3 regions of the Affinirhizobium gouqiense genome follow, and region 3 is predicted to be linked to each of the others. Evidence: predicted binding sites of a transcription regulator. Region 3 holds the regulator's gene; each other region holds the start of a gene.

Region 1 (3,275 bases), 1.4 Mb from region 3:
GCTGTTGGCACGCGCCTTGGCGGCCCCTCTGCCGCTTCGCAAACAAAATAATGCACACCACAGTGGGGAACCCGGATCGGCGCTACGCGTTCAAGCCGGGCGATAGATAAATTCGTGCCGCCGCAGAGCGACACCAAGGAGGACTAATGTTGAAGGTGATCCAAGCCACAGGCCTGGCACTCGCCGTGACGGTTGCAGGTCTTGCAACCTCGTCGCCCGCTCGTGCCCAGGACGTCGAACTGCGTATCGGGCCGGATGGCGTGCGCCCGGTCATTCGCGACCCGCGTGATGCCGACCGCCGTCGCGACGACCGCCGCGGTCCGCGCGGTTGCAGCGAACGCGAAGCCCGCGCTGCAGCGCGTGATCTTGGCCTGCGCGATCCTGAAGTGGTCCGGGTCACGCCCGGCCGCATCATCGTGGAAGGCGATACGCGCCGTGGCGTGCGTCGCGTCAGCTTCGCCAACGAGCGCGGCTGCCCGGAAATCTGAGCATCATCAGCGATCCGAGCCGGATCTTCCTGCGCAGCCCAAGCGGTTGGCGGACAAGCCGGCTCCGATCCTGCTCCGATCCTTCAAGGCCGATCGCAGTCGGCACGATGCAGCATTCGAGAAGCCTGGCGCAAGCCGGGCTTTTTTCATGCCTTGAAGTTGACGCGCACCGGTGCAAGAGGTTGCTTCATCATTTGCTTCATCATCTTGTCTCATTCGGAACTGCGTTATGCCTCTCACCTTCTCGCCTGCGGCTGTGTGGCCGATCGTCATGCTGCTGGCCTCCAATATCTTCATGACCTTTGCCTGGTACGGCCATCTCAAGCACAAGGGGACGGCGATCTGGATCGCGATCGTCGTCAGCTGGGCCATTGCGTTTTTCGAATATTGCCTGGCGGTGCCGGCCAACCGGATCGGGTCCGAAGTCTATTCGACCGCGCAGCTCAAGACGATCCAGGAAGTCATCACGCTTCTGGTATTCTCCGCCTTTTCGGTCTTCTGGCTGGGCGAGAACCTGACCTGGAACCATGCGATCGGCTTTGCCCTGATCGCGCTCGGCGCATCCTTCATCTTCCGGGGATGAGAGGCTCTGCGCCAGGGTCTGTTGACATTCAGGGTTTGGACCGTGGTTTGCGAGAAAATAGCCCAGTTTCAGAAGCGAAGCCGGAAAGAAGGGTCAACCCCTTTCAAGGCTTCGCGACGCCGAAACCTGATTGTCAGCAGACCCTAGACCGTCCAAGCCAGGCGCGTTCGGTTGCCGGCGCCTCATCTGTCGTGATCTGATCCGGCTTCAGCGCCATCAGCGCCGAAAAATCGCGCCATTCGGGCTCCGAAAAGCCGGAAAGCCGGTTCTGCAGGTTGAAGGTCCAGGCATCCACCTTGCATCCTTCGTCATGGCAGATGCCGATCAGGTCGAGGCCCATCCGGCTTGCCGACAGCACCAGCTGCCAGGCGAGATAGACGATTTCGGGCTCTGCCGGTCCGCGAATATCGGCCCTCAGCTCCGTCTCAACCACGGCCGGGCCATAGGTCTGCAGGAAGTCGCGCAATTTGTTCGTCGGATCGATGCCGCGCGAAAGCCCGGGGAGCCGGTCCTTGATGGCGATCATCAGGTCGATATCGCCAGCCGAGACGATGATCGAAGGGCCGGCCCCGGCAAAATGCCCGGCCAGATGATCAAGGCCGCGGCTGCCGATCTTCGCCAGTCTATCCTTCATGTCGAACTGCAAGCGCGCCTCCGGATGGGCGGTCGTCATCATCCGGGCGAGATCCTCGCTGAGGATCAGCGGGCCGCCGCCGGCCCGCATGTGAAGCCCCCGTAGCGTCTCGGCGCTCGCCTCCGCGACCGGTCCCTTGCCCGTTGTTTCGCCTTCGAGATCCTCGTCATGCAGGACGACGAAGCCGCCATCGCCGCGCACCCTGAGGTCAAGCTCCATCGAGGCGCCCAGCGAAAAGCCGAGCGCCATCGTCTCGGCGCTGAAGAGCGGCGCGTCCAGGCTCAGCCGCAGCCGATGCCATTTCAGCCGGGTGCGATGACCTTCGTGATAGAGATCAAGGCCTGTGGCTGTGTCTTGCATGGCAATCCGTCCATGGTTGCGGGTCATCGCGTTTGTGCTCCGCAGAGCTGTGCACAGTTCCTATGACAAGGGTTTGACGGAAAGGAAAGCACGACGGCGCGAAGGCATGGCGAATGGCCAAAAAGCGGGCTCTGGACGGGCCGCCGGACGGCTTGCGCAAGCGGCCAGGATGGAACATCGAGCCTGCCCCTCCGTTTGGACTTCGAACCCAAGCAGAGAGGCTTTTTCATGTCGCAGACCACCGTTCCCGATTATCCGACGCCGCCCTTCCCGCAGGACAAGATCCCGATGCCGGGCCTGACGCGGGAGATGAAGCCGGCGCCCGATCATGGAGAGCAGTCCTATCGCGGCTCCGGCCGGCTGGCCGGCAAGCGGGCCGTCATCACCGGAGGCGATAGTGGTATCGGCCGGGCGGTTGCCCTCGCCTATGCCCGCGAGGGCGCCGATGTCCTCATTTCCTATCTCAACGAAGAGGAAGATGCCGCCGAAACCCGCCGGCTGGTGGAAGAGGCGGGCCGCAAGGCCGTGCTCGTGCCGGGCGATCTGCAATCCGCGGATCATTGCCGCAAGGTGATCGAAACGGCCGTATCGGAGCTTGGCGGGATCGACATTCTCGTGAACAATGCCGCCCATCAGGCAACGTTCTCTTCCATCGAGGAGATCCCGGACGAGGAGTGGGAACTCACCTTCAAGGTGAATATCCACGCCATGTTCTACCTGACCAAGGCGGCGGTAAAGCACATGAAGCCGGGCGGCTCGATCATCAACACCGCCTCGATCAATTCCGACAGCCCCAATCCCTCGCTGCTCGCCTATGCCACCACCAAGGGCGCGATCCAGAACTTCACCGCCGGCCTTGCCCAGCTTCTGGCGGAAAAAGGCATCCGGGCCAATGCCGTTGCCCCCGGTCCGATCTGGACGCCGCTCATTCCCTCGACCTTGCCAGAGGATTCGGTCAAGAATTTCGGCAAGCAGGTTCCGATGCAGCGTCCCGGCCAGCCGGCAGAGCTCGCAACGGCCTATGTGATGCTGGCCGATCCGCTGTCGAGCTATGTGTCCGGCGCCACGATCGCGGTGACCGGCGGCAAGCCGATCATCTGAGCTTTCAGCAGTCGCCCGGCGGATGGAGCCCCTCCGTCCGCCGGGCTCCTTCGCCTGGACACGCAATCACATTGCCGGAAGCATCATCCCGCACGCCAAACCCGTGATC
Region 2 (3,275 bases), 840 kb from region 3:
CCATCGTCTCCATCATGACGGGCATTCCCGTCTCGAAGGATGTCGCGATGACCGGTGAAGTCACCCTGCGTGGCCGCGTCCTGCCGATCGGTGGTCTGAAGGAGAAGCTTCTGGCGGCGCTTCGCGGCGGCATCAAGAAGGTTCTCATTCCGGAAGAGAATGCAAAGGATCTGGCCGACATTCCGGATAATGTGAAGAACAACATGGAAATCATCCCGGTTGCCATGATGTCGGAAGTACTCGGCCATGCGCTGACCCGCATGCCGGAGCCCATCGAATGGGATGGAACGGTGGAAACGCCGGTCATCGCAACGGTGGATGGTGCCGACGATAACGGGGCCTCTCTCGCCCATTGAGGGGCGTGACCTGTGTGAAAATGACACTCGATACGAAAAAAGGCCGGCACTACGCCGGCCTTTTTTGTGAAAACCGCCTGATACCCCTTGTTTTTAAGGCCATTGCGGAGCTTTTGAAAAGGCGAAGGGGCCTCGCCAACCGGAGAGTCGCCCCCGACTGATCCATTGTGTGTGAAACCATTGAAAGGGGTGGAAACATGAACAAGAACGAATTGGTGTCCGCCGTTGCTGAAAAGGCCGGTCTCTCCAAGGCCGACGCAGCTTCTGCAGTTGATGCCGTATTTGACGCTGTTCAGAGCGAGCTCAAGAGCGGCGGCGAAGTTCGTCTCGCCGGCTTCGGCAGCTTCTCTGTTTCGCGTCGTGAAGCTTCGAAGGGCCGCAACCCCTCGACCGGCGCGGAAGTTGACATCCCGGCACGCAACGTGCCGAAGTTCTCGGCCGGCAAGGGCCTGAAGGACGCCGTCAACAGCTAATGGCGACAGCCCGCTTCGAGCGGCGCATCCGCGAACCGGGCTCGGCAGTACTGCCGGGCCTTTTTTCGTCGCATCGAGGGCGATGTCCCGGCGATATCTCCCCGCGGCATCCCGCCCGCGAGACGACAGACCCGATCGCGTCATGTGCGTGATCCTGAACCGCCTGCGTCCGCCGGTCCCGGCGCCCGCACCATTCGCCAGGAAGCCGCCGTTGAAGAATCGCCCGCTGATGACCCTGTTCCGCCTGCCGGCCGTGCTGGGCGCCTCCTACATGATCCTGGCCGGCATCGTCTTCGCCGTGCTCAATGTCGTCACCCAGTGGCTGGCCATGTTGCTGCAATTCCCGGCGGCCTCCACCGCGTTCTGGCAATATGGATTTGCCCTCGTCTTCAGCCTGCCCTTGTTGTGGCGGCACGGGCTGGGCGCAATGCGCACCCGCTATCCCGTGCGCCATATTCTGCGCGTCGCGCTGGCGGCGCTTGGCGTGCAGGCCTGGGTCGTCGGACTGGCAACCGTTCCCATCTGGCAGGCCATCGCCTTGGTCATGACCTCGCCCTTCTTCGTCATCATCGGCGCGCGGCTGTTTCTCGGAGAGCGCATCGGCCCCTCCCGCTGGCTGGCGACGCTCTGCGGCTTTGCCGGCGCGATGATCATCCTGCAGCCCTGGTCGGACAGCTTCACGCTTGCCGCGCTCTTGCCGGTGGCCTCCGCCCTTTTGTGGGGCGGGTCCTCACTGATCATGAAGAACCTCACCCATTACGAGCCGGCGGAGACCGTCACCGTGTGGCTGCTGGTGCTGCTGACGCCGATCAATGCGGGGCTTGCGCTCGGCACCGGCTTTGCGGTTCCGGACGGCCTTGCCTTCTGGCTGCTGCTCTCCGCCGGCCTGCTGACCGCCTTCGGGCAATATCTCCTGACGCTTGCCTATAGCGCCGCCGATGCCGCTTATGTGCAGCCCTTCGACGATCTGAAGCTGCCCTTCAACGTGGCGGCCGGCTGGTTGATCTTCGGCTATGCCCCCTCCGGCACGCTGTGGTTCGGCGCGCTGCTGATCCTGGGGGCCTCGCTGACCCTGATGATGCATGAGGCTCGGCGCGAGCGGCAGCGCCGGCAGGCCTGATCCCAAGCCCTGGCCCGCTAACCGCGGCGGGCAGCGTGTCATCTTACTGTTACGCGTTTGCCGCAAAACCGCCCTGTTCGCTACAGGAACGAAAAGGGCTGTCCCATGAAGAACAGAATTTCCCGCGCGGCGATGACCGCCGCGCTCTTTGCCTCCGTCGCCGCACCGGCTTCTGCCGAGCCGGTCTTCAACCGCATCGCATCCTTTGCCGTGTCGCAGAACCTGCCGGCCGACAAGGATAAGCTGACGCCAAGCTCGGCGGAGATCATCACCGCCTCCGAAGACGGCACCATGCTGATCTATTCCGACAGCCCGCTTGGCGCGATCGGCTTTGTCGATATTACCGACCCCATGGCGCCGAAAGCAGCCGGCGCCGTGATGATGGACGGCGAGCCGACATCGGTGGCCGTGATCGGCTCGAAGGTTCTGGCGGCCGTCAATACGTCGGAAAGCTATGTCAAGCCGTCCGGTCAGCTGCGCGTGGTCGATATTGCCACCAAGACGATCGAGGCGAGCTGCGATCTCGGCGGCCAACCGGACTCCGTTTCGGTCTCTCCTGACAAGAGCTTTGCCGCCATCGCCATCGAAAACGAGCGTGACGAGAAGGTGAATGACGGCGCCATCCCGCAAATGCCGGCTGGCGACCTCGTCATCCTGTCTTTGAAGGACGGTGCCGCCGATTGCGCCTCGGTCAAGCATGTCACGCTGACGGGTCTGGCAGATGTTGCCGGCGACGATCCGGAGCCGGAATTCGTCGCGATCAACAGCCTCGGCGAGATTGCGCTGACGCTGCAGGAAAACAATTATATCGTCATCATCGATGGCAAGACCGGCACGGTGAAGACCAGCTTCTCCGCCGGCAAGACGGCTGTCGAAGGCGTCGACAGCAAGTCGGACGGTGCTTTGACCTTCACCGGCAAGGTGGACGAGCGCCCGCGCGAGCCGGATGCCGTGAAATGGCTGGACAATGATCGCTTCGTCGTCGCCAATGAAGGCGACTGGAAGGGCGGCACCCGCGGCTTCACCATTTTCGACAAGACGGGCAAGGTCGTCTTCGAATCCGGCGCCTCGCTGGAGCAGGCCATTGCCCGCATCGGCCATTTCCCGGACAAGCGCGCCAAATCAAAGGGCATCGAGCCGGAAGGTCTGGAAGCCGCGACCTTCGGCGGTCAGAAGTATTTCTTCGTGCTCTCCGAGCGCGCCTCGATCGTTGGCGTCTACAAGGACACCGGCGCCGAGCCTCAGCTGACGCAGCTGCTGCCCTCCGGCGTCTCGCCGGAAGGTGCCGTCGCGATCCCCAGCCGCAATCTGCTCGCCACGGCCAAC
Region 3 (3,275 bases):
GGATCTGCGGCGTCTCGAGACGAGATCGAGATCGGCCTGGTGGAAACCGTGGCCGCTCCGACGAGCGGTGTGGTTCCCATGGCGCGCCGTCTTGCGCTGACCGAACTTACCGAACGCACATGCAAATGGCCCGTGGGCGATCCGCTGAAGGAAGATTTTCATTTCTGCGGCGCGGAATGCGGCGACAGCTCGCCCTATTGCAAATATCACGCACGGCTCGCCTATCAGCCCGTGACGGAGCGGCGCAAGGCTGCCAATTCGGTCGCTCGCGCCTGATATCCGGCCTCGGCTTGCTGCGCGATGGCTGGTCCTTGCGCATGACCCAGGCTCAGCGCAACGTCTGGTCTGAGAGGCGAGGCATCCGGCTCCGGGCGATGTCCGGCCAAATGCTGATGTCCTGCGGACGGTGGTCCGCAAGACCCCTGACGGCCGGCCCCGGGCAGTGCGATCGGCTGCCAGGACCTGGCGGAGGGGATGAAAGGCGCATTGCATGCTCGCGCCGGAAGCATGAGCGCGCATTTGATATTCCGGAAATGCCGCCGCTTCGCGATGAGAGGCCGAGCCCCCACCACGGCGCAGGTATCTGGATGCGACAGCATCCCGGGCACGCAATCTCCATCCCTGATCTTTTGCTTACACGAAGCGCGATCATGCCTTAGTCGAGCATTCGCATTTTCAGCAATCACAGGTCCAGCAACCACATATCGAGCATCCGAGCTGAGATCCGACAGAAGCGGACCTATGAGGCTCGGTCGTGCAGGGCTCGGTCATGCAGAACCAGTCACGCAGGCTTGGTGGGGTTGGCCCGGTCATGCAGGCTTTGTCAGGCAGGCTTGCTCATGCAGGCCCAGTCACGCAGGCTTAGCCAGGTTGACTTGGTGAGGTAGGCCCGGCCAAGTCGATCAGAGAGGCCAGGTCATTGCAGATCCCGCCTGTGACAGCCGTTTGCCCATGATCCCGACATGAAAGCCGCTAATGGCCGCGACGGATCACCGCGCCGACACCGGTGACGACCGTGACGACCGTGACGACGCCATTGGCCGATCGGCAGGGCACTGTCATCCTCTCTGCCCTTCACCGCCGCGATCCCAACCGGATCGAGAGCCGGCTCAGGCTTCCATGGAATAGCCTGCGCCGCGCACGGTGCGGATGACATCCTGCATATTGGAGAAGTTGAGCGCCTTGCGCAGACGTCCGACATGCACATCGACCGTGCGTTCGTCCACGTAGATATCGTGGCCCCAGACTCCGTCCAGCAGTTGCGACCGGGAAAACACCCGGCCTGGCGAGGCCATCAGGAATTCCAGAAGCCGGAATTCGGTCGGCCCCAGGCGCACTTCGCGGCTCTTGCGATGCACACGATGCGTTTCGCGATCAAGCTCGATATCGCCGCAACGCAGGACGGAGGAGAGCACTTCCGGGCGCGCCCGGCGCAGCATGGCCTTCACCCGCGCCATCAGCTCCGGCGTCGAGAAAGGCTTAACCACGTAATCATCGGCGCCGGTCGCCAAGCCTCGCACCCGCTCGCTCTCTTCGCCGCGCGCCGTCAGCATGATGATCGGCAGGCGCTCCGTTTCCGGACGCATCCGGAGCCGGCGGCACAGCTCGATGCCGGAGACGCCCGGCAGCATCCAGTCCAGGATCAGAAGATCCGGCAGGCGCTCCTGAAGCCGGATTTCCGCTTCATCACCCCGCAGGATCGTCTCCACCTCATAACCTTCGGCCTCAAGGTTGTAACGCAGGAGCACGCTCAGCGCTTCCTCATCCTCAACAACCGCAATCTTCGGCAGCATGTCTTACACATCCTTCACATTGGCAGCCGATCGCAGCCTTATTCGGCAACGGCACCCAGCATGTTCGACGTGTCATCCTTCGGGCGCTCGCCCTCCGGCGCCGCACCGGTGGCGATGTAATAAATGGTCTCGGCAATGTTCGTGGCATGGTCGCCGATGCGCTCTATGTTCTTGGCGCAGAACAGGAGATGCGTGCAGGTGGTGATGTTGCGGGGATCTTCCATCATATAGGTCAGGAGTTCGCGGAACAGCGAGGTGTACATCGCATCGATTTCCTCGTCGCGCTGGCGGATCGCCTCGGCCTTCTCCACCGAACGGCTGGAAAAGACGTCCAGCACTTCCTTCAGCTGTACCAGCGCCAGATCCGAGAGATGCTCCAGCCCCCGCGCCAGCTTGCGCGGCACGCCCGTGCCCTGAACTGCAATCACCCGCTTGGCAGTGTTCTTGCCCAGATCACCGACCCGCTCCAGATCCGAAGCAATGCGCAGGATGCCGACGATCTCGCGCAGATCGCCCGCCATGGGCTGGCGGCGGGCGATCGTCACGATCGACTTTTCCTGGATCTCGCGCTCGGCATGATCGAGAATCACATCGTCCGAGATCACCTTCTGAGCCAGGGCGCTGTCAGAATTCACCAGCGCACGCACCGCATCGGAGCACATCTGCTCCGCAAGCCCGCCCATTTCCGATATGCGGCGGTTCAGATATTTCAGGTCCTCGTCAAAGGCCGAGAGGATATGGGTGGGGGACATGATGCTTCCTCGGGAATAGAGTTGATCGGCAGGCTTCAGGCGAAGCGAAAGGCCTCAGCCGAAACGGCCCATGATGTAATCCTGTGTGCGCTGATCGTCTGGATTGGTGAACATCTTGTCGGTGTCGTTCTCCTCGACCAGCAGGCCCAGATGGAACATGGCGGTGCGCTGGGAGACGCGCGCCGCCTGCTGCATGGAATGGGTGACGATCACGATGGTGAAATTCGTCCGCAACTCGTGGATCAGCTCCTCCACCTTGGCCGTGGCGATCGGATCGAGAGCCGAGCAAGGCTCGTCCATCAGGATGATTTCCGGCGATACGGCAACCGCGCGGGCAATGCACAGACGCTGCTGCTGGCCGCCGGACAGACCGGTGCCCGATTCATGCAGGCGATCCTTCACTTCATTCCAAAGCCCCGCCTTCTGCAGGGAGGATGCGACGATCTCGTCGAGGTCTGACTTCTTGCGCGCAAGGCCATGAATGCGCGGGCCATAGGCCACGTTCTCATAGATGGATTTCGGAAACGGATTGGGCTTCTGGAAGACCATGCCGACCTTCGCCCGCAGCTGCACCGGATCCACCTTGGGATCATAGATGTTCTCGCCGTCGATGAGGATATTGCCTTCCACCCGGCAGCTGTCGATCGTGTCGTTCATCCGGTTGATGCAGCGCAGGAAGGTCGACTTGCCGCAACCCGACGGACCGATGAAGGCCGTGACCGAGCGCGGC

The links. The regulator PhoB, encoded in region 3, activates phosphate uptake and scavenging genes when phosphate is short. The targets are predictions, from matches to a motif close to TGTCATNNANCTGTCAT.
Region 1: the regulator PhoB is predicted to act here: its motif matches at 2,128-2,144, upstream of QTJ18_RS17400 (glycerophosphodiester phosphodiesterase).
Region 2: the regulator PhoB is predicted to act here: its motif matches at 1,986-2,002, upstream of QTJ18_RS10700 (esterase-like activity of phytase family protein).

The regions. Positions count from the first base shown of each region.
Region 1 is NZ_CP129382.1:1,883,750-1,887,024, reverse strand. It holds gene QTJ18_RS17410 (hypothetical protein) at 147-488, shown strand; gene QTJ18_RS17405 (DMT family protein) at 718-1,071, shown strand; gene QTJ18_RS17400 (glycerophosphodiester phosphodiesterase) at 1,205-2,065, opposite strand; gene QTJ18_RS17395 (SDR family oxidoreductase) at 2,354-3,166, shown strand.
Region 2 is NZ_CP129382.1:503,614-506,888, forward strand. It holds gene lon (endopeptidase La) at 1-356, shown strand, start outside; gene hupB (DNA-binding protein HupB) at 554-829, shown strand; gene QTJ18_RS10695 (DMT family transporter) at 1,059-1,949, shown strand; gene QTJ18_RS10700 (esterase-like activity of phytase family protein) at 2,055-3,275, shown strand, end outside.
Region 3 is NZ_CP129382.1:3,311,319-3,314,593, reverse strand. It holds gene QTJ18_RS24000 (GcrA family cell cycle regulator) at 1-276, shown strand, start outside; gene phoB (phosphate regulon transcriptional regulator PhoB) at 1,110-1,793, opposite strand; gene phoU (phosphate signaling complex protein PhoU) at 1,832-2,545, opposite strand; gene pstB (phosphate ABC transporter ATP-binding protein PstB) at 2,600-3,275, opposite strand, start outside.